DNA from 4 places in the Rossellomorea sp. YZS02 genome. Region 1 is predicted to be linked to each of the others. Evidence: riboswitches for the same ligand, from Rfam matches in the RefSeq annotation. Region 1 holds a riboswitch; each other region holds the start of a gene.

What was found. A riboswitch is a leader RNA that binds a small molecule or an ion and turns the genes downstream of it on or off. The one in region 1 is predicted to bind cobalamin.
Region 2: another riboswitch for cobalamin. It lies ahead of SLH55_RS19805 (ribonucleoside-diphosphate reductase subunit alpha); the one in region 1 lies ahead of SLH55_RS13405 (ABC transporter substrate-binding protein).
Region 3: another riboswitch for cobalamin. It lies ahead of SLH55_RS14730 (acyl-CoA thioesterase); the one in region 1 lies ahead of SLH55_RS13405 (ABC transporter substrate-binding protein).
Region 4: another riboswitch for cobalamin. It lies ahead of metE (5-methyltetrahydropteroyltriglutamate--homocysteine S-methyltransferase); the one in region 1 lies ahead of SLH55_RS13405 (ABC transporter substrate-binding protein).

What each region holds. Positions count from the first base shown of each region.
Region 1 covers NZ_JAXBLY010000012.1:133,795-139,421, forward strand. The annotation lists gene SLH55_RS13385 (adenosylcobinamide-GDP ribazoletransferase) at 1-400, opposite strand, end outside; gene SLH55_RS13390 (bifunctional adenosylcobinamide kinase/adenosylcobinamide-phosphate guanylyltransferase) at 397-951, opposite strand; gene SLH55_RS13395 (adenosylcobinamide amidohydrolase) at 987-2,447, opposite strand; gene SLH55_RS13400 (FecCD family ABC transporter permease) at 2,444-3,502, opposite strand; gene SLH55_RS13405 (ABC transporter substrate-binding protein) at 3,465-4,430, opposite strand; cobalamin riboswitch at 4,567-4,767, opposite strand; gene msrA (peptide-methionine (S)-S-oxide reductase MsrA) at 4,976-5,509, shown strand; gene SLH55_RS13415 (hypothetical protein) at 5,565-5,627, shown strand, end outside.
Region 2 covers NZ_JAXBLY010000023.1:32,406-38,032, forward strand. The annotation lists gene gndA (NADP-dependent phosphogluconate dehydrogenase) at 1-769, shown strand, start outside; gene SLH55_RS19790 (hypothetical protein) at 810-974, opposite strand; gene SLH55_RS19795 (SurA N-terminal domain-containing protein) at 1,094-1,864, opposite strand; gene SLH55_RS19800 (VOC family protein) at 2,383-2,793, shown strand; cobalamin riboswitch at 2,947-3,127, shown strand; gene SLH55_RS19805 (ribonucleoside-diphosphate reductase subunit alpha) at 3,254-5,506, shown strand; gene SLH55_RS19810 (ribonucleotide-diphosphate reductase subunit beta) at 5,528-5,627, shown strand, end outside.
Region 3 covers NZ_JAXBLY010000014.1:70,345-75,971, forward strand. The annotation lists gene SLH55_RS14720 (AraC family transcriptional regulator) at 1-818, opposite strand, end outside; gene SLH55_RS14725 (zinc ribbon domain-containing protein) at 851-1,105, opposite strand; cobalamin riboswitch at 1,187-1,376, shown strand; gene SLH55_RS14730 (acyl-CoA thioesterase) at 1,531-2,004, shown strand; gene SLH55_RS14735 (DASS family sodium-coupled anion symporter) at 2,061-3,422, opposite strand; gene tcuA (FAD-dependent tricarballylate dehydrogenase TcuA) at 3,499-5,013, opposite strand; gene SLH55_RS14745 (tripartite tricarboxylate transporter permease) at 5,029-5,627, opposite strand, start outside.
Region 4 covers NZ_JAXBLY010000019.1:71,955-77,581, reverse strand. The annotation lists gene thiC (phosphomethylpyrimidine synthase ThiC) at 1-1,718, shown strand, start outside; SAM riboswitch class I at 1,990-2,097, shown strand; cobalamin riboswitch at 2,172-2,357, shown strand; gene metE (5-methyltetrahydropteroyltriglutamate--homocysteine S-methyltransferase) at 2,515-4,788, shown strand; gene SLH55_RS17685 (biotin transporter BioY) at 5,121-5,627, shown strand, end outside.

The DNA of each region.
Region 1 (5,627 bases):
CAGTTTCGTAAATGAAGACAAAACGGGAGGAAAGCATAACCAATAAAGAAAGCACTCCAAAAGCACCGACACGTGGATCCTTCATAATCTCTAATCGCTTCTCTTTATCCCTATAGGAAAAAAAGGCGTCACTTGCATCCATATAACCATCCAGATGAAGTCCGCCGGTAAGAATGATAGGCAACACCCAAATATAAAACGATAATGCCAATGGGCTCATTTGGGTAAACGAATCCAGTACTAAATATCCGATTGAGAGAAATATGCCAATACTGAAGCCTACCAATGGAAATGTGCGGACCATCCACTTTATCTCATATTTCCCAACTAAAAATTCTATACGGATTGGTAAAACGGTGAAAAACTGTATATTCAACAGCACGCTTTTCAATAGAATCATACCGGTGGCATTCCCTTCTTTATAACAGGAATTCCTACCGACATGTCTATCGCCGTCATCGACTCCTCTACCATCCTTTTATGTAATGATCCGAGCGTCCTTTGGAATCGGAGTATGTCGCCAGATGCTAAAGGAAGGTCGAAAAACACTTCATTACTAACGACTATCAACACCTGTGCTTTATCGAGGACCGCAATGATAGATTGAAAGATTTTCTTCTCTACTCTTCTGTCGTCCATCTTTTCCACAGCGAACATCTCATTTGTCAGAAGAGTGGTAAGGCAGTCTAATAGAACGATTGCATGATGTGGAATGGAATCTAAGGCATCACCGATCGATCTTGGGCATTCCATCGTGATCCAGTTTTCAGAAGCGGAAGCACGATCTTCTTGATGTTTCAGAATCCTTCGTTCCATCTCCTGATCGGTATTGACCCCACACGCCAGATAAACCAATTCTTCCTTCCCTTTCCTTAATCCTGCTGCAAGTCCTTCAGCATAAGAGCTTTTACCGCTTCTCACACCACCGGTTATAAATATCAATTTACCCACAGTACTGCCTCTTTTCTATAATAGGACCACATCCCCTATTCCTTTTTCTCCAAATAACGAGCGATAGCTTTCTTGGTTACTTCATAGACTCCCCTCCCGATCAATTTCCCTATTGAAGTAATCGGTCCAGCAAAGGGCTCGTGGTCGCCTTTTTGACTGGAGGCAATCAGAATGCTGTCTGTAGGTGTGCCCGTCGCCAGATTCCCTGTTCTCCTGTCCCGTATATTCATATCATGCAAAGCTCTCACCTTTGCTTCAGTGGATGTGACGAGTGCTTCAATATACGCTTCGTCTGATAAATTCCCATTGATGAATACCCAAGTATTAATCGTACCGGGCTTTGTTTCCATATCATATTGGTAACTTGTCGATACGTCCATGGCATTTCCAACGCCTGCAGTCACCACGACGAAAACCGATTTTCCTTCGGTTTCAAAACGATCATACACCATATTGGTCAAATCGAGAGCCGTCATCATCCCAACGGTTAAGGTTGGGTCCAAGTCCTTTTGAACAAGGTACTTTCTCATATCTCCCTGATAATCCGAACAATCATAATCCCCTGGTACTCTTCGATTGATAAAGTGGCTGTACCACCCGATTCCTGCCCCAATGATTCCAGAGGACATACATTTCAACGGATATGGAGCAGAGAAATGGATACATTCTTCACTTAAGGTCAGGTACCTTTCATCCAGGATGAAATTCTCACTTTCATTCCCCTCTGGAACGATCACCATCTGCGGCTTGGCCACCAGAGGATGAGCTTGCTTTTGAACCTTTGTATGATATACCTCTTCTATATGCTCTTCTTTCAAAACCTCTTCCGGATGATGAAGGAGTTTTGTTCTTCCACGATCTAATAGAAGTAAGCGATCACAGTAAAGGCTTGCTAAATTCAAATCATGAAAAATGGATATGACCGTTAATTTTTCTTCGATTGTCTGTGCTTTGATTAAATCCAATAACGATTTTTGGTAGGACAGATCCAGATGATTAGTGGGTTCATCAAGCAAAAGGATCTGGGGTTCTTGCGCGAGTGCCTGAGCAAGAAACACACGTTGACGTTCCCCACCGGACAGTTCATGGAGGAAGCGGTCTTGAAAAGAAGAAATACCCGTTTGGTCCATCACTTTGTCAACCACTTCACGATCCCTCTCCGTTGCCCCTTTTATAAAACCTTTCTGATGAGCATATCGACCAAGCATGACCGTCTCTTTCACTTCATAAGAAAAAGTTTCAGTCGATATTTGAGGCAGAACAGCTACATGCTTAGCTAATTCCTTCGAAGAATATTGTGTAAGCGGCCTTCCTTTCAATTCAATCGTCCCAGCCATTAACGGAAGAAGACCGGTAAGTGCCTTTAATAGCGTCGTCTTCCCACTGCCATTTGGCCCGAGAATGCCAAAAAACTCTCCTTGATTCACATGAAAATTCATGTCATCAACGATTTTATGATTGTTATATCCCACTGAGACGCTGTTAACAGCGATCATGATGAAGAACCCCTTTTCTTTAAGAGAATATAAGCGAACATCGGAGCACCGATCAAAGCCGTAATCACTCCAATTGGAAGTTCAGTCGGGGCGATGATGGTTCTTGAGAGTAAATCAGCGAGAACGAGAAATCCTCCTCCTGTGATGATGGAAAGGGGAAGAAGATGCTTATGATCATGTCCGACGATTCTTCTTAGAAAATGAGGGATGACAAGACCGACGAACCCGATTGTTCCAGAGACAGCGACGGCTGATCCCGTTAAGATACTCCCGGCAATGAGAATGATAAGCTTTCTCTGATGTACGGATATGCCTATATGGCGGGCTTGTTCTTCACCGAAGCTCATTCCATTCAACTCTTTGCCGTTCAGGATGAGTACTATTGTCCCTATAAGGAAGAAAGGAAAGATGATAGTGATATAATCCCACCCTCTCATAGAAACGCTCCCAAGAAGCCAGCCGATGATTTGCCTCAATTCTTCGCCTGTGAGTGCGATCATCAGGGAAATCAAAGATCCTAAAAACGAGCTGAAGATGATCCCTGTCAAGATGATGGTTTCAACCTTCATGGTCCTCTCGACTTTTTGTGCGAACCATAGTACTAGAAATACAGTGATGATGGAGCAAATAATGCTGAAAAAGGGAAGCGTAAACTTCCCAATGAACGGAATACTCCAATGAAAAAATAAAGTGATGACTGCACCGACAGATGCCCCTGATGAGACACCCAATGTATATGGATCGGCCAGCGGGTTACGCAATAATCCTTGGAAAGAAGCTCCGGCAACGGCTAAAGAGCTCCCCACCAGTAAAGCTAACAGTACTCTTGGTAACCTGATGGTATACACGATGTTCGAATACATGGGATCGACCGTCTCAGGTAAATCAAAGCCAAACCACTTAGAACCGATGATTGTAACGATATCCAATGGCGGGATCGATATGGTCCCGATTGAAATGGCTGCAAGAACCGCCGCTAATAAAAATAGGCCAGCCAATCCGTATGTAACCCCTATTCTATTTTGCAAATACCTCTGGATAGATCGACTTTGCAATTTCCTCTACTCCTTCAACCAATCTTGGACCCGTACGTGTGACTAAATCTGAATGAACATCGTAAACATGCCCATTCTTCACGGCATTGACATCTTTCCATCCATCTCTCTTCATTACTTGTTCTTTCGGGTTTTCGCTATAATAACCATACGTTGTGATGATCACGTCAGGATTCGAAGAAATGACAGATTCCTGATTTACCTTCACCCATCCTTCTTGTTCGCTCATGACATTATCAGCATTGACCATTGAAAGCATTTGATTGATGAACGTGTTCTTTCCTGTTGAATAAATGTCCGGTGAAGGAGAAACTTCCACATACACACGCTTCTTATTTGATACTTCATTTGCCTTTTTCTCAATCTCTTCCAAATCTGATTTCATGTCAGACACAATAGAAGCTGCCTTGTCTTTTTTCCCTACAAGAACACCAATATCATTGATGGTGGTGTACACTTCTTCAAAACTTTTTGCATCCTCTACGATGAATACATTGATCCCAGCATCTTTCAACTGATTCAACCCTTCTTCCGCTGATTTGGCAGTGGATTCATGGGCAAGGACCAGATCGGGTTCTAAGCTGACAATTTTCTCGACGTTAAATTCCATTCCACCGATCTTCTCTTTATCCGCGGCTTCTTTCGGATAGTTATCAAAATCTGAAACACCGACGATTTCCCTGTTTAATCCAAGTTCGAATAAAATTTCCGTATTACTTGGAATTAGTGAAACGATATGCTTAGGTTGTTCCTCCAGTGTAACTTTATGATTCAATGCGTCATTTAAAGACAAAGGAAATTCTGATGAATCCCCACTTACCTCTGCATTTTCTTTATTCTTTGATTGATCACCATCATTGGTTCCGCATGCTGAAAGGAACCCAACGGCCAAAAATAATGAGAGTATTACCTTAAATGTGTGTTTCATTTCCTTATTCCCCCTGTGAATGTAGATTGTAGACAGAAAAAAACATCTCTAGTGGACCAGAGATGTTGTGTAAGATGCATATATAGGGTTCAAAACAATAAACCATGCACATTACACCTCTCTATCCGCGTAGATTTGGTGCGAAAAAAACTCAGGCAGGTCTCCTGGCTCATGGTCATTGTTTGCTGATACCTTCCCATGCACGCTTCGCACAGTGGCATACTTTCAGCAAACTACCATTTACAGTGGCGGGACCGCGTTGGAATTACACCAACTTCCCTATTAAGAAGCTAAGAAGAAACATGCCTTCCGCTTCACCTGAATTCTTACCATATGTAATTGTTCCGTTCAAAAGAATTATACACAAATTATGACGGATGGGAAATGAAATTTCATAAAATTGCAGAAAACTTGCAGATTTACATTTTTTCATGTAAGTGCATAAGTTTAATACATTGTGGCGATGAACCATTCGTGGTAGAATCTGTTCAAGCAATTACTTTACTGCTTTAGAGGAGTACATATGGTACAGGAGGTTTGCTAGTATGAATGTTAAGAGAGAAATTGCCACCTTTGCAGGTGGATGTTTTTGGTGCATGGTAAAGCCGTTTGATGAGCTGCCCGGGATTATCGACGTGATTTCAGGATATGCTGGAGGGCACCTGGAAGACCCCTCTTATGAGGATATCAAAGGGGGTAACACCGGACATTATGAAGTCGTCCAAATCACTTTTGATCCGGACCTCTTTCCTTACGAGCAGCTATTAGAACTATACTGGCCCCAAATTGACCCTACTGATGACGGAGGTCAGTTCCACGATCGCGGTGACCAGTACCGTACAGCTATTTTCTATCACAATGAACAACAAAAGCTATCGGCGGAAAAGACAAAGAAAGCAATAGAAGACAGCGGCCGATTCAATAAACCGATCGTCACTAAGATTCTTCCTGCATCACCTTTTTACCCTGCAGAGGATTACCATCAAAAATACTATAAAAAGAATCCTGATGAATATAAACAGGACCGCGAAAAGTCAGGCCGAGATGATTTCATTGAAGATCATTGGAAAAACAATTAAAGGCATGAAAATAAACTCCTTTCACCAAACTAATGGGTAGAAAGGAGTTTTTCATTTGAATAAAGAAAAGAGTAAAAGTGATCTAGAACAGGTTACCGGATTTGATGGACCTGGTAAG
Region 2 (5,627 bases), on a different contig from region 1:
TGAGATTTTCAAAGAGTGGAATGAAGGTGAACTCGACAGCTATCTGATTGAAATCACCGCAGATATCTTTACAAAGGTGGATGAAGAAACAGGCAAGCCTCTTGTCGATGTCATTTTGGATACTGCCGGGCAAAAGGGTACCGGGAAATGGACGAGCATCAGCTCTCTTGAATTAGGTGTACCATTGTCGATCATCACCGAATCCGTTTTTGCACGCTTCATCTCAGCAATGAAGGAAGAACGTGTGAAGGCAAGCAAGATCCTGAGGGGTCCTAAGAATAAAGAATTTAAAGGAGACAAACAGGAATTCATCGAGATGATTCGTAAGGCATTGTACTTAAGTAAAATCTGTTCATATGCTCAAGGGTTTGCACAGCTTCAATCGGCTTCAGATGAGTACAATTGGAATTTGAAACCAGGCGAAATTTCTATGATCTTCAGAGGTGGTTGCATCATCCGCGCTGGTTTCCTGGAAGAAATCAAGAATGCCTATGACCGTGAACCAGGCTTAACGAATCTGCTCCTTGATCCTTACTTCAAGGAAATTGTAGAAAATTATCAGGATGAAGCCAGGGAGGTTGTGGCCACAGCCATCAAGTTGGGTATTCCTGTACCAGGCCTTGCCAGTGCATTGGCATATTATGATAGCTATCGATCTGAATCGCTTCCGGCAAATCTGCTTCAAGCCCAAAGGGATTATTTCGGTGCCCATACGTATCAGCGAATAGACAAAGAAGGCACCTTCCATACGGATTGGTTATCTAAATAATAGAATGAAGAGCCCTGTGGGGAATCCCACAGGGCTCTATTCATTCATCTTTCGTATCGTGTTTTTTCTTTTCGTCTTGCTGGTCTTTTTTTAGTTCGTCAATTGGAATAGGGTCGACGTTTTGCTCACTCTCATGCTGGTCGAGGATACTTTCATCGTCCTTCTCAGCATTCTCAGGGTTATGATTGGTGGTATTTTTCGGCATGATGCATGTTCCTCCTCATAATGATCGGTTCTTATACCTTACCCCCTCTGGAAAGCAGAAAACCTCTAAAAGGATAAAAAAAAGAAAGCCGCCTTTTGAAGGCGGCTTTCTGAAATGAGTTAGATTTTCACATCGATTTTAGCATTTTTCTTTAAATCTTCGACATGCTGAACGAGTTTTTCTTGTTTCTTCTGTTGTTCCAGCTGTGTTTTGATCTGTGGTTTTACATCTTCATACTTTGGTGCATCCTTAGATTGATCACTGCCTTGTTGGCTGGCATATTGATCATAAAACTTCTTCATTTCATCTTCGGTTACTTCGTCTACCTTGATTTCTTTATCAACGTAGTTCGTATATTTAATATTTTCAGCAATTTGGGTTTTTAGCTCGCCCATCGTAAATCCGGCTTTCTTCATGGCTTCTTCGAATTGCTTTTCATCTTTGTATTGCTTTTTCACTTCTTCTAGCTGTTTATTGATTTCATCCTCAGATGCCTTATAGCCCTTTTCATCTGCTTGTTGCATAAGAAGGGTTTGTCCTACCAGGCTATCGATGGTTTGATCTTTGATCTTCTTAACTGCATCCTTACTCGTTGGATCCTGACCCATTTGTTGGTACTGCATCTGTGATTGAGTCAACACGTTGTTGAAGTCTTCGCCTTTAATTTTTTCATCGTTGACAATGGCAACGACCTTATCTTTCTCTACCTTTTGTTCATCCATTTTCTTTTGCATTTCTTCCATCCTCTTCGCTTGCTCTTCTTGTGCCTTTTTGTCAGAGGCTTCTGTTTTCGGTTTATCGTCAGCTTTTTGGCTCTCCTCATCCGAACCGCAAGCGGCTAGTCCAATTGTTAATAATGCTAATAGTAAAGTCGTTAATAGTTTCTTCATAGTAGACTCCTTTCAGAACTAAGGTGTGATTTCCAAAAAAATCACTTAATGCGCATTTTAAATGAAAAAGCCTTAAAAAGAAAGTATTTAGGCTAAAAAGTATTGATTGTAATGAGGATGACACACAGGTAAACTGGTGCTCCTCCTTGTATTCACCTGTATGTATACGATTACAAAGAAGAAATCACCTCCAAATAGGATATGAATTTCAAATGATTATTACATTAAAAAAAGAGGCTGCTTAAATCGAGAATACTCCATTTAAACAACCTGAAAAAAATATTGGGGACCAAAGAATACTGTCAAACAACCTTCTATTTGAATTATAGAGAGAGGGGGGGATGAGCTCAACCAACATAAAAGGAGATGAGGACTGAACAGTGTCCATTTGAAGAGAGTATTCAATCTTCTTCTGCCCTTTTCAACGAAAATAATAATTATAGGCATATTCCAATGGGGAGGGATTTTCTTCCTTTTGTTGAATTGGTAACAGTATAACGATAAAAAGGAGAGAGAAGATGAAGCAACTGATAAGAGTGGGGACGATTTACATCCCGGTAAGTGATGTCCAAATGGCGAGTACATGGTATCAGGAAAAGTTAGGCGCCGAGCTGAACTATATGGACGAAGATAAAGCTATATTAGATCTTGCTCATCAAAGCATTTTTTTGGTGAGCTCGATAGAAGGAGAAAGCAGCAATTTTTTAGATAAGCGCCGAAATAAGCGATTTTCCTTAACGTTTGAAGTGGATGGTATAAGTGATTTAAACAACTTGAGAGAGTATTTGCTTGATCAGGAAGTGGAGACGGGGAAGATCGAGGACAGGGGCCACAGTGGACTTAATTTCGTATTCGCGGACCCTGATGGCAATCTATTTGATGTGTGGAGTGAATTAAGTCCACAGTTTAAAGAAGCCTTTAATGTGTAAAAGAAGAAACCATCTTGATGCTTGACTCTAAATAGAAGAAGAGCGATACTTGTAAAAGTTTAATAGATTTGCTTGTATTTCTAAAATAAATCGTATATGATGATGAAGAACACAACATTTTGTGTTCTTTTGAAATTAATTAACTATATATTGATTATAACCTGTGAATAGGGTGTCTGTTGAGACTTAAAAGGGAATCCGGTGTGAAACCGGAGCTGTCCCCGCAACTGTATGTGCCGACGAAATAAGGAACTGCCACTGTCGATAAGATGGGAAGGCCTTAGAGTAGAATGAAGCGCTAGCCAGGAGACCTGCCTTATTTATCACGTGTTATCTTCTTCGGGAATTGGGAGGATAAAGCGAGGATTGTAATAGGCTAAAGTCTATTTATATCTCCGTCTATATAAAGCCCATCCTTTTAGAAGGATGGGCTTTTTTTACTCCTTCCCCACTATTCAAAATGGGAGGAATCATTGTGTCAATCACAGTAAATGAACGGCTAAAAGAGGTAGAAGAGATTCTAAAAAGTCTGCACAGTCGGTTTCCGGATCTTTATTTCACCGAATACAATGAAAAGATTTGGCTCTATGCTGAACAACAGGACATGAATAAAGAAGGACTCTATCATTTTATGATCCTGACAGCAGTTGAACGTATCTCCGCACATGAACCGGATTGGACATATGTCGCCGCATCACTGTACATAAAGGATTTATATCAGAGGACGGCCTTATCAAGGGGGACGTCAGAAGAGAATCCGTACGGCTCCTTTTATCAAGTGGTCAAAGATTTAACTTCTTCACAATTATATACACCTGCCTTGCTTGATTGTTATAGCAAAGAAGAATTGGACTACTTGGGCTCCAAGCTGGATTCGACCAGGGATCATCTCCACACATACATAGGAATTGTTACATTGGCCGAGAGATATTTAACAAAGTCCCATGAAGGCGCCATTCTGGAGTTGCCACAAGAGCGATTTATGATCATAAGCATGACCCTGTTCAGGAACGAAGCGAAAGAAAAGAGAATCTCCTTGATTGAAGAAGCCTATTGGGCGCTTTCCAACTTGTATATGACGGTGGCAACCCCTACATTTGCGAATGCAGGGAAGAGTCATGGCCAGTTATCCAGCTGTTTCATAGATACTGTGGAAGATGACTTAAGAAGTATTTATGACAGCAATACAGATGTTTCCACATTGAGTAAAAATGGCGGGGGATTAGGAATTTATTTAGGAAAGGTCCGGAGCAGAGGAAGTGATATCAAAGGCTTTAAAGGGGTGAGCTCAGGTGTCATCCCCTGGATGAAGCAACTGAATAATACGGCGGTTTCCGTCGATCAATTAGGACAGCGCCAGGGGGCGATTGCCGTATATTTAGACGTATGGCATAAAGACATCTTTCCTTTCCTTGATACACGTTTGAACAATGGGGACGAAAGACAGCGGACACATGACCTTTTCACAGGAGTCTCAATTCCGGACTTATTTATGGAACAAGTGGAGGAGAGGAAAGATTGGTATTTATTCGATCCTCATGAAGTGAAAACAGTCATGGGATATTCACTGGAAGATTTCTATGATGAAAGGAAAGGCAAGGGATCATTTCGGGAGAGGTACTGGGATTGTGTAGATCATCCGCTGCTTTCCAGAGAAGTGGTTCCGGCCATTGACATTTTTAAGCGGATCATGATATCCCAGCTCGAAACGGGGACACCTTATATGTTTTACCGTGATACCGTTAACCGCCTGAATGCAAATTCCCATAAAGGAATGATCTATTGCAGTAATTTATGTACGGAAATTGCTCAGAATATGAGTCCAACCGTTATAGAAGAAGAAGTAATTAAAGATGGAAAAATTGTAACCTATAAGTCTCCTGGTGATTATGTCGTCTGCAATCTTGCTTCCATCTCTTTAGCTAAAACCATTATGGATGATGAGTTGAAGAGGGTTGTATCAATAGGAGTAAGGATGCTGGATAATGTAATTGATTTGAATGACCTTCCCGTCCTGCAGGCTCAAATGACCAATCAACGGTATAGGGGAATCGGGTTGGGAACATTCGGATGGCATCACCTTCTTGCTCTAAAGGGAGTGAAGTGGGAAAGCAGTCAGGCGGTGGACTATTGCGATTCTCTTTATGAAGAGATTGCTTATCACACAATAAAAGCCAGCTGCGAACTGGCGGACGAGAAGGGCGTATACCCATACTTTGAAGGATCTGAATGGTCCTCAGGAGAATATTTTGAGAAACGCGGATATTCCAGTATGAGATGGGCTGAATTGAAGGATAAGGTTTCTGCAAAAGGAATTCGTAACGGATATCTGATGGCTGTTGCTCCCAATTCCTCAACATCAATCATTGCGGGATCCACTGCGAGCATTGATCCGATCTTCAGGCTGGAGTATTCCGAAGAAAAGAAAGATTATAAGATTCCCGTCACCGCTCCTGATCTATCACCGAAAACAACCTGGTATTACAAAACTGCTTATCATGTCGATCAACATTGGAGTGTAAAACAGAATGTGAAAAGGCAGCGGCATATCGACCAGGGGATTTCGTTTAATCTGTATGTGAGAAATGACATTAAAGCGAAAGATTTATTGGAGCTGCATCTGGATGCCTGGAATTCCGGATTGAAGACAACTTATTATGTCAGGTCAACGTCGGTATCCGATTTTGAAGAATGCGAAAGCTGTCATAGCTAGACCAGGGAGGTAGAGTATAAGATGAATGAATTGAAACAAAGGGTCCTGATTGATTCAGAGGCACCTAATAAATCTACAGGAATCATTAACGGTGAAAGCTCAAATATCTTGAATTGGGATG
Region 3 (5,627 bases), on a different contig from region 1:
CTTTGTGGCAGCCAATAACTATAAAGCTCCGAGTAACATTCAATCAGCATGCCCCTTTCCTCATAATCGACTGGCTCAGGAAACTCATATATCACATGCTTCCCTCCGGAGAAATGATTGGTGTCCTCCCCGGGGATACTGCGCCCCTTAACGCCCAACCGGCATTCATACCTGTTTTTTTCAGCAGGGGTGATGTACGGGTTACTCTTAGGTACACCGAATAACAACGGGCTGTCCTCCAATAGATCCCTTGCATTCCCCCAATGATAAAGATCCCGCCACACTGCAGGAATCCCTTTGACGTAGGATCCTGTATGGTATCGGTTGACAGTGGAGCATCCTGGTAAATGTGCGACTTTCACTTTGGAAAGGTCCAGCCATTTAAACTCATTATAAGTCTCTCTATCCCGGGATGCTTTCGGATTTGTGCTGGAAAGTTTAGATTTCTTGCTATTAATATATTCCCTTGGAAATCGTTCTAAATAAGCACCTTCCCTCCAGCTTTTCGGATTGGTGTTGAAATAGGTATTGAACGAATAGGTGAAATAAGATAAAGAAGAAAATCCACATTTCAAGGCAACTTCAGTCACAGGAACCCTTGGCTCATAAATCAGCATATGTGCGGCATTTTCCAATCGAATCCTTTTCACATAACCTGCAGGGGTCTCACCTATGAACCCTTTAAACAATCGTTGGAAGTGATAAGGTGAATAGGTAGAGACTTTGGCGAGATGCTCTAAAGATAAGTCTTCTGTAAGATGTTGATCTATGTATTGAATTACTCTATGAATCTGCGTCTGTTGATCACTATATGTCATTTCGATTCCTCACATGCATTCAATGAATCTCCCTATTTCCATCGTTCAAGCTTGTGGATATTCCTCACAAACATACCTGATAAAAATGCCGGGACCCCCATTTCAATGCATTTGTTTTTCACAAAAAGCTTCATTTCGTCCATCGTAATATCCTTTTGAGTGAATTCTCCTTGCTGGTAACAGTGCTTACAATACATGACACTTTCCTCTGAATTTTTTTCCGTCCCCCGATCTTCTGCCTTCTTCAGCGGCATGGCACAACTTTGACATTTATTGAATTTCTTCACAATATCCCATCCCCTTTTCTTCATTTTACCATAGAGGGTGCTCATTCTATGAAAGTCTATGATAAAATAAAACCGTTCACAATTTAATCATTGCTCATTGGTGAAAATGATATGTTCATTTTCTTTAAAGGGAAGTTGGTGAAAATCCAACGCGGTCCCGCCACTGTAAGGCTGAGATTCCATATGGATCCACTGTTTCGCATCGAAATGGGAAGGAATATGGAATCGGAGACGCTGAGCCAGGAGACCTGCCAAGCTGAGAAGAACACGAAAGTTCCTACGGGAGATAGGAGGGTGTTGCGCATATGAAACGTCATACAGGGAACCAAGGGATCCCGGACGCTCGTTTGGAGTAACTGCATCTTCTTTTCACAAAGGAAGATGTTTTTTTGTTTCGCCATTATACAATCAGGGAGATGACAAGAATGGAACAAGCTTATTCTGTTGAGCGTTCACGAACCGTACAAACCAGATTGGTACTGCCACCGGATACCAATCATATGCAAACAATCTTCGGGGGAAAGGTATTGGCATTTATCGATGAAATTGCTGCGCTGTCAGCGATGAAGCATTCGAGCTCTGTGGTAGTCACGGCTTCGATCGATTCGGTCGATTTTCTGTCATCCGCAACTGTCGGAGACGCACTCAGCCTCGAGTCGATTGTAACTTCCACGGGAAGGACTTCAATGGAGGTGTACGTAAAAGTTTTCTCTTCGAATCTATTGACAGGTATCAAAACCTTGACGACGGAATCATTCCTTACCATGGTTGCGGTGGATGAAAACGGTAAGCCGAAACCGGTGCCGAAAGTGATCCCGGAAACAGAAGAGGAGAAGAGATTGTTCAACTCAGCTGTTCTGAGGAAGGAACATCGGAAGAACCGGGCATTGATAAAATAAGTTTTTGGGTATGGACAGCACGCTGTTCATACCCTTTTTTAACACTAAATATTGTCTTACCAGTAAAAGAACACCGAGCAGATGATGACGGCGATCCATGCTGTGGATGACCAAATTCCCGCCCGCATTAAATCCTTGTCGGTAAAATAACCGTACGAGTAGCTGATCAGATGAACCGGGGACTGGGTGACGAGGAAAAATCCCGGGACGCATGCCAGGAACACCGGCATGGCAATTTGCATGGGTGATAAACCCGGGATTGTGTGCCCGATCGTGATGCTGAGAGGGAGCATGATGGTCAAAAACCCCAGGATATTGACGAATACGATCCGAATAATACTCGTACATAAGATGAGGAGCAGGATGATCACCCAGGATTGGTGGCCAGTAAGTATAGAATTCAACCCTTCTGCCATCCATTCAATCGTCCCTGTCTCGACCAGCATCCCCGATACCATCAGAGTGGAGGCAAAAAAGAGCATCAGATCCCAATCAATCGATTCCCGCGCTTCTTCCCACTTCCATACTCCTGCAAAAGGAATGACGGTCATACATGCGCCCAGAAGGCCAACTTGAGGAATGGAATATCCATGTAGAGGCTGTGCAATCCACAGGATCAACGTTCCCCCGATGATACACATGATTTTCTTTTCATTGATGCCGACCGGCCCAAGCTCACTGATTCTTTTTTCGATCAATGCCAATAACAGCTTTCGGTCAATCTTCTCAGGGGGAAAGATCATTAAGAATATCCCCCACAATATCACGATAAAAAGCAGCACCGGTATTCCAAAAATCAGAAACCATCTTATATAATTCAGATCGCCCGAAACGTCGCTAAGGATTCCGAAAGCGTAGATAGTGGAACTGGCCCCAGTCGCGACAAACGATCCTGAAATGGCAGCCAGATAGGCAACCCCTATAAATAGTGACTTGCCCAGATAATGGACATCCGCTATTTTCCGCAGACTTTTCATCAGGCTGTCGAGTACCGATGATAACAGGCTGCCCTTCCCTACATTCGACGGTATCAGGACAGACAGGACAGTCATGAGCAGAAACGAAATGAAAATCAACGCTTTCCCCGACCCTCCAGACAGCTTTAACATATAGAGCGATACCCTGCTAGCCAGACCGGTTTTGATGAATGCAGTTGAGATAATGAATGTGGAAAACAAGAGCCAAACAATACCCGAACTAAAATAACTCAAAGTCTGTTCATAACTGAAAAAATGAAACGATATCAGCAATATAAGCAGCAGCGAACTGAACGCAAGAGGAAATATTTTGCCGATCCACAGGATTTGTATGATGCTGAGTGCAGCGATAGCCTTCCATGTTTCATCCCACTCAAAAAATGGTAGAAAGAAAAAGGCATATAATAGAAACGTGATAACCAGTAACAGTTGTTTTTTCATGACGATTACTCCCATCTTTCAATCAAAGGAAAAAGCCACCGGCGATGGGGTGACTTTTCCTTTTCTTCAATAACTGTCAGTGAATGATCGTTGAATCCTGTTTATTGCAGAGGGCATACCGGGCAGCTGAAGAACCGGCTGTTTTCCCATATACAGCCCCGGACATCAATCCCGACCCTCCAGGATAATTGTGATAAAAAATGCCGCCGACCATTTCTCCAGCAGCGAACAGGCCGGATAGTGGTTGATCATCTTTTTTTAACACCTCACCTGAAGGATTGACCCGGAGTCCCCCAAATGAAAACGTAATACCGCACGTAACCGGAAATGCATAGAATGGCCCCTTTTCGATCCTCAATGCCCAGTTCGTCTTTTCTGGTGTAAGCCCTGCTGTTTTCTTGCCGTCTTTTTCCGTAGGATGGTATTCCCCGTCTTGAACGGCTGCATTATATTCCTCAATCGTATGCAGGAATTGCTTCTTGTTAATGGAAAGCTGATTAACAAGCTCCTCCAGGGTTTCACCCTTATAACAGGTCGCTTCTTCAAGATCATATTCCTTCCTCAGCAGCGGCCGGACTTGGGAGTCGTAAACCTGATAGGCGACATGACCAGGCTGTTTCAGGATTTCCCTCCCGTACTTTGCGTACGTATAATTCCGGAAATCCGCACCTTCGTCTACAAATCGTTTTCCATCGTTATTCAGCATGATGCTGAGAGGGTAGGAATGTTTCTTGAAGATGTCACCGGGTTTTTTAAAGTCACCGACTTTCGGTGCATGATAATCCGTGCCGATTGAATGACAGCCGGAGTATTCACCAAACTTCTGCGCTCCTGCCGCAACCGCCATTGTAATCCCGTCCCCTGTGTTATATTCGGTTCCGCGTACGATTGCCGCTTCCCATTCTTCCCCAATATGTTGTTTCCGAAGCTTTTTGTCTGCTTCAAAACTGCCGCAGGCAAGAATGACACCTGTGGATTCAACGTTGATCCGCTCCTCATCCTTCTGTACAACCACACCGCTTATCTTTCCGCCTTCTTTTATAAGCTCCACTGCCGCAGCCTCATACCAAATATCGATACCCATTTCCCCGGCACGAGAAAAAAGCTGCTTCATCAACCCGATGCCTTTGTTTTCCGTCTTGACCGGAAGACCTCCCCAGAAATGCCACTTGCCTTCCTTTTCATAAGATTGATTATCATAATTGAGTTCGAATTTCACACCATGCCCCTTCATCCACACGAGCGTTTCAAACGAGCGGTCCACCAGTTGTCTGGCAAGCTCCGGCTGACTCTCCCCTTCTGTTACACGCATGATATCATCATAATAGTCTTCCTCATTGTAGTCGGGCATAACGATTGAATCCGCTTCTTCATCAGAGAGATCCGTCACGACCTTCCGAATATCTGTGAGATCATGATAGGCCACCCTGATCGCTCCATCGGTAAAAAAAGAATTTCCACCTCTTTTATGTTCAGGACCTTTTTCAAGGACCAGTACTTCCGCACCTTCTTCACGGGCTGAAATGGCTGCACATAAGGCTGCATTCCCCGCTCCAACGACAACTACGTCGTATGAGTTCGTTTTTGACATCGATACTCCTCCTTATTACATGTCTTTTGAGATAGGGTCGATAGGATTCTTCCCTTTCTTTTGAAACGCTTTGATCAGCAATGGATAAAAGAGTGATAAAAGAGTCAATCCAGCCAATGCGATGGCAATCGGCGTATCAAAGAAGATACCGAGGCTGCCATTTGACGAAAGCACGGCCATCCTGAAGTTCTGCTCCATATCCGCTCCGACGATCAATGCCAGAACAAGCGGGGCAATTGGGAAATCCATGATCTTAAGGAATAACCCGAATATTCCGAAAATCAATAGAAGGAAGAAATCCACTGCACTGTAACTGAGCGTGTAGGTTCCGATAAATGCAAGTATCACAATGACCGGATACAACACTTTTGCAGGCGTATCCAGTATTTTCACTAACAGACCGACAAGCAAAATATTAATAATAACAAGGGCTATATTTCCGATGAACATACTATTGATCAGTGTCCAGACCGTATTGGGATCATTTTCGAATAAAAGCGGTCCAGGTTTCATGCCAAGCATGACGAGAGCTCCAAGCATGACAGCGGTTGTACCCGATCCGGGGATCCCCATCGTCAATAGCGGAATCATGGCACCTACTGAAGCAGCATTAT
Region 4 (5,627 bases), on a different contig from region 1:
AAAAAGTGTACGTCAGAGGATCACGGCCGGACATAAACGTTCCGATGAGAGAAATTGAACAGAGTAAGACGAAGGCAGCCTTTGGGGAAGAAGAGAATGCTCCTGTTTGTGTTTACGATACGAGTGGGCCGTATACAGATCCACAATATCGTGTGGATATCAATAAAGGATTGCCTTCGGTGCGGAAGAAATGGATTATGGAACGAGGAGACGTGGAAGTCTACGAAGGACGTGAAGTCGTTCCGGAAGATAACGGTTATAGAAGTAAAGACCCCGGTGCCGGGCTGAAATGGTTCCCTCATGCAAACCGAAATCCTTTACGGGCAAAAAAGGGTGGTAACATCACTCAAATGCACTACGCAAAGAAAGGAATCATTACACCAGAAATGGAGTTCATCTCAATCCGGGAAAATGTGGATCCGGCTTTTGTAAGAGATGAGGTGGCAAGCGGAAGGGCAATCATACCTTCTAATATCAATCATCCTGAATGTGAGCCCATGATCATCGGCCGACACTTCCATGTGAAGATCAATGCGAATATCGGCAATTCTGCTGTATCATCCTCGATTGAAGAAGAAGTGGAGAAAATGACATGGGCAACCAGGTGGGGCGCAGATACCATCATGGACTTATCGACAGGGAAAGACATTCATACTACACGTGAGTGGGTGATTCGGAACTCTCCCGTCCCTGTAGGTACTGTACCGATCTATCAAGCTCTGGAAAAGGTAAACGGGATAGCAGAAGATCTTACGTGGGAGGTGTACCGGGATACGCTGATCGAGCAGGCAGAGCAGGGTGTTGATTACTTTACCATCCATTCCGGGGTATTGTTGAGATATATTCATTTAACCGTTGATCGTACCACAGGTATCGTGTCACGGGGAGGTTCGATCATGGCACAGTGGTGTCTGGCCCATCATAAGGAGAACTTTCTTTATACCCATTTTGAAGAAATTTGTGAAATTGCAGAGGCTTATGATATTTCGATTTCACTAGGGGATGGATTAAGACCGGGGTCGATCGCAGATGCCAATGACGAAGCCCAATTTGCTGAGCTTGAAACACTGGGCGAGTTAACGAAAATCGCTTGGAGGCATGATGTCCAGGTGATGATTGAAGGGCCTGGTCATGTCCCGATGCATATGATTAAAGAAAACGTGGATAAGCAAATGGAAATCTGTCATGAAGCCCCTTTCTATACATTGGGACCATTAACGACAGATATTGCACCAGGATACGATCATATCACTTCTGCCATTGGGGCTGCGATGATCGGCTGGTTCGGGACGGCGATGCTCTGTTATGTAACACCAAAGGAACATCTCGGGCTTCCGAATAAAGACGATGTCCGGGAAGGCGTCATTGCATACAAGATTGCCGCCCATGCAGCTGATTTAGCGAAGGGGCATCCAGGTGCACGCATAAGGGACAACGCCCTTTCCAAAGCACGATTCGAGTTTAGATGGAATGATCAATTCAATCTCTCCCTGGATCCTGAACGGGCAAGGGAGTATCATGATGAAACCCTCCCTGCCGAAGGGGCAAAGACCGCCCACTTCTGTTCCATGTGCGGACCCAAGTTTTGTTCTATGAGAATCTCACATGATATCAGGGGGATGAAGGGCAGTACTGTAGAGTCACAGTTTGAGAGGGACAAAGGGTTGAAAGAAAAGGCGAAGGAGTTTGTTGAAAATGGATCCAACCTCTACCGGTAATCAAGGTTCTCATATACTTTTGTTGCAGAAAGAAATGCTGATTCTGCACCAAAGGATCATGGACCTTGAGAAAGAAGTGAAGGGCATCCAGGCCAGGTGCAAACATGTCTTTTATGAAACTCCCGCCTCACGGAATTGCATCAAGTGCCATTATGCAGAAAGTACGTACTATTAAGGAGATTGAAAAAGGATGAAATTTTCTTTTGACAGTCAATTGTTCCCGTGCTACGATAAGTACTAATTTCCGAATAGTAAAAATATAAGCATAAAACTCTTATGTAGAGAGGTGGAGGGACTGGCCCTGTGAAACCCGGCAACCGTTCAATTTTTATTGAAAAGGTGCTAATTCCTGCAAAGCCTTGGCTTTGGAAAATAAGAGGGGATTCCACTAAATATGAAGCCCTCTCTTTCATTGATGGAGAGGGCTTTTCGTTATCTGGTAAAAGGACAATTGAATAGACAAATGCAATAGGTGCTGAGTTTTACTCAGCTAAGAGGGAAGACCGGTGAAAATCCGGCGCGGTCCCGCCACTGTATAGGGGAGCAACTTATCATTTAACCACTATTTCATCCGAAATGGGAAGGGGTAAGAAGCGACGATCCTGAGTCAGGAGACCTGCCTGTTGTATGCACTTATGCTCTACGGGGATATAGAGAGGGGTGAGGAATGCGTGTTGAGAATACCGATTGGTCTCGACTCTAGTTAAGTATGCGTATGAATCTCTCTTTCTTTTGAAAGAGAGATTTTTTTGTTGGGGCTATAATCACAATTCTGAAAAGATGGGGAGTGTGTTATTTGAGTAAGGTCATGAGTTCGAATTTAGGGTATCCGAGAATAGGGGAAAATCGTGAATGGAAAAAGGTATTGGAGAAATATTGGTCCAATAAGGTGGACGAAGAGACGTTCCAAAAACAAATGGAAGTTATACGTCTCGCGCATGTGAAGAAACAGAGGGATCAGGGAGTGGATTTGATTCCCCTTGGGGACTTCTCGCTTTATGATCATGTACTGGATACTGCCGTGATGTTTGGAGTCGTTCCGGAAAGATTTGACTATCAAGGTGGGAAAGTACCTCTCGATACGTATTTTGATATTGCAAGGGGGACGAAGGATTCCCCAGCATCGGAAATGACGAAATGGTTTAATACCAACTATCATTATATCGTCCCGGAATTTTCCGGCTCGGAACCTAAGCTGGTGGAAAATCGACCGCTGGCTTTTTACCGAGAAGCGAAAGAAAAGCTTGGTATCAAGGGGAAGCCTGTGATCATTGGGCCATTCACATTTGTGAAATTGTCTAAAGGGTATGATGATGGGGATGGAAACGCACTTGTGGAAAAATTGGTCCCTCTATACGCCAGAGTCTTAAAGGAATTACAGGAGGAGGGAGTAGAATGGGTGCAAATGGACGAGCCGATCTTATGTACCTCCATCTCCAGACAGGAGGTGGAACGCTTTAAAGAGGTCTATGGGGTATTAAAGCAATCTGCTCCCCATGTGAAGGTTATTCTTCAAACCTATTTCGATCGATTGGAGCATTATCAAGAGGTGATGGCCATACCTGTGGACGGGATAGGAATGGATTTTATTCATGATCGGGGAGAGAATTTGGATGCCATCAGAAGGAACGGGTTCCCTGCAGATAAGATACTCGCTGCCGGGGTGGTGGACGGCAGGAATATTTGGAGAAGGAATCTTGTTGACGCCCATTCATTTGTATCTTCATTGACTGATCTAGTATCGAAGGACCAATTAATCATTCAACCATCCTCCAGCTTGCTTCACGTACCGGTGACCGTGCGGAGGGAAGATGCTTTGGATCAAACCCTTAGAGAACGCTTGTCTTTTGCTGATGAGAAATTGAAGGAGGTGGTCATTCTTGCGAAAGCGATCGGGAAAGAAACGGGGATCTTACAGAAGGAGTTGGATGGAAGTGTGAAATCCATCGCTGCCCGGCATGAATCAGTCGGTAGCAGCAGAGAAGCATATGAAGAAAACCGATTGACTGTCAGGAGGTTGTCCCCCTATTCCATTCGCCGAAAGGTACAATCCGAGCTCCCCCTTCTTCCCACTACTACAATCGGGAGCTTTCCTCAGACCAGTGAGGTAAGGAGACAGAGATTGAAGTGGCGTAAGGGTGAGATTGGTGACGACGCATATCGGGAATTCATTCGTGGAGAAATAAAACGGTGGATCACCATCCAGGAAGAAGTCGGATTGGATGTGTTGGTACACGGTGAGTTTGAACGGACGGATATGGTCGAATTTTTCGGCGGAAAATTGGAGGGCTTTCAGTTCACAAGATTCGGATGGGTCCAGTCCTATGGATCGCGATGTGTGAAGCCGCCAATCATATATAGAGATGTGAAATTTATACAACCGATGACAGTGGATGAGACGGTATATGCCCAGTCGCTAACCAAAAAGCCGGTTAAAGGGATGTTAACAGGGCCGATCACCATTCTGAACTGGTCATTCGTGAGGGAGGATCTATCACGCAACACAGTAGCTAACCAGATTGCCTGCTCTCTCTGCAAAGAAATTGAATCACTTGAAGAACAGGGAATTCGGATGATCCAGGTTGATGAACCCGCTCTCAGAGAGGGATTACCATTGAAGAAGGAACGGTGGGATGACTATTTACAAGCTGCTGTTCATTCATTTAAGTTAGCCACTTCGTCAGTTCGGGATGAAACGCAAATTCATACCCATATGTGTTATGCCGATTTTGAAGATATCATGGAAGCCATCAGTGAACTTGATGCAGATGTCATCTCAATCGAGACGTCGAGGAGTCATGGTCAACTGATCAACATTTTTGAGGAAAGCATATACGACAAAGGGATAGGCTTGGGTGTGTATGATATTCACAGTCCCCGGATACCTGAGAGTGAGGAAATCATCAAGCATATTAAGCGTTCTTTAAAAGTGTTGAATCCTACACAGTTTTGGATTAATCCTGATTGTGGTTTGAAAACCAGGGGAATTGCTGAAACCATTTCATCCCTAAAAGTGATGGTGGAATCAGCGAAGCATGTCCGTTCAGAACTTCTCGTGAAGAATGAGTAAGAACATGCGTCATAGAATGAACATCATGAAAGGAGCAACAAATGTCCTACGTAGCCATCGGGAGAATTATACAGGTATACAATGAGCGATACCCTCAGCATACTTGCCTATATATGATCAGTGATAAGAGAGAAGATGAGTTGGAGAAGGGGAGAATATCTTTAAAATCTGAGGTGAAGCTTATGGCAAGTGAGAAGGTATGTAATATATATGCTCCCCAGTAATAGAGAACCTTGGGTCTACTCAACAGATGAAAATTTTCTTCCCCAATACACGTGATATGTGTTAACTTATACTTATATAGAGTTTACATACACAAGGGGGATTCACACATGAATGGAGAAAAACTGAGGATGATCATCCACTGTGCGATCTTTGCAGCGATGACGGGGATCTTCGCACAGATTGAAATACCATTGCCACTCGTTCCCATCAGCGGGCAAACACTGGCAGTCGGAATCACGGCTACGATCCTTGGAAGCAGATATGGGGCATTGTCGCTGATTTGTTATGCGGCACTAGGTGCTGTCGGGGTACCCGTGTTCGCAGGGTTCAGCGGGGGTGCGCAAGTGCTTGTCGGTCCGACCGGCGGCTATATTTTTGGCTTTATCGTAGCGGCTTTCTTTACAGGTTATATTCTTGAAAAAACGAAGTTCACCATTCCGATGGCGATGATCGCCAATACGGTTGGGATGATCATTACATTGATCCTGGGGACCATTCAACTGAAATTTGTAGCGGACCTGGGCTGGAATCAGGCGATGGCAGCGGGAGTTTATCCGTTTATCGTAGTCGGTCTGATCAAAGCGTTCCTGGCAAGCTGGATAGGTATTACGGTA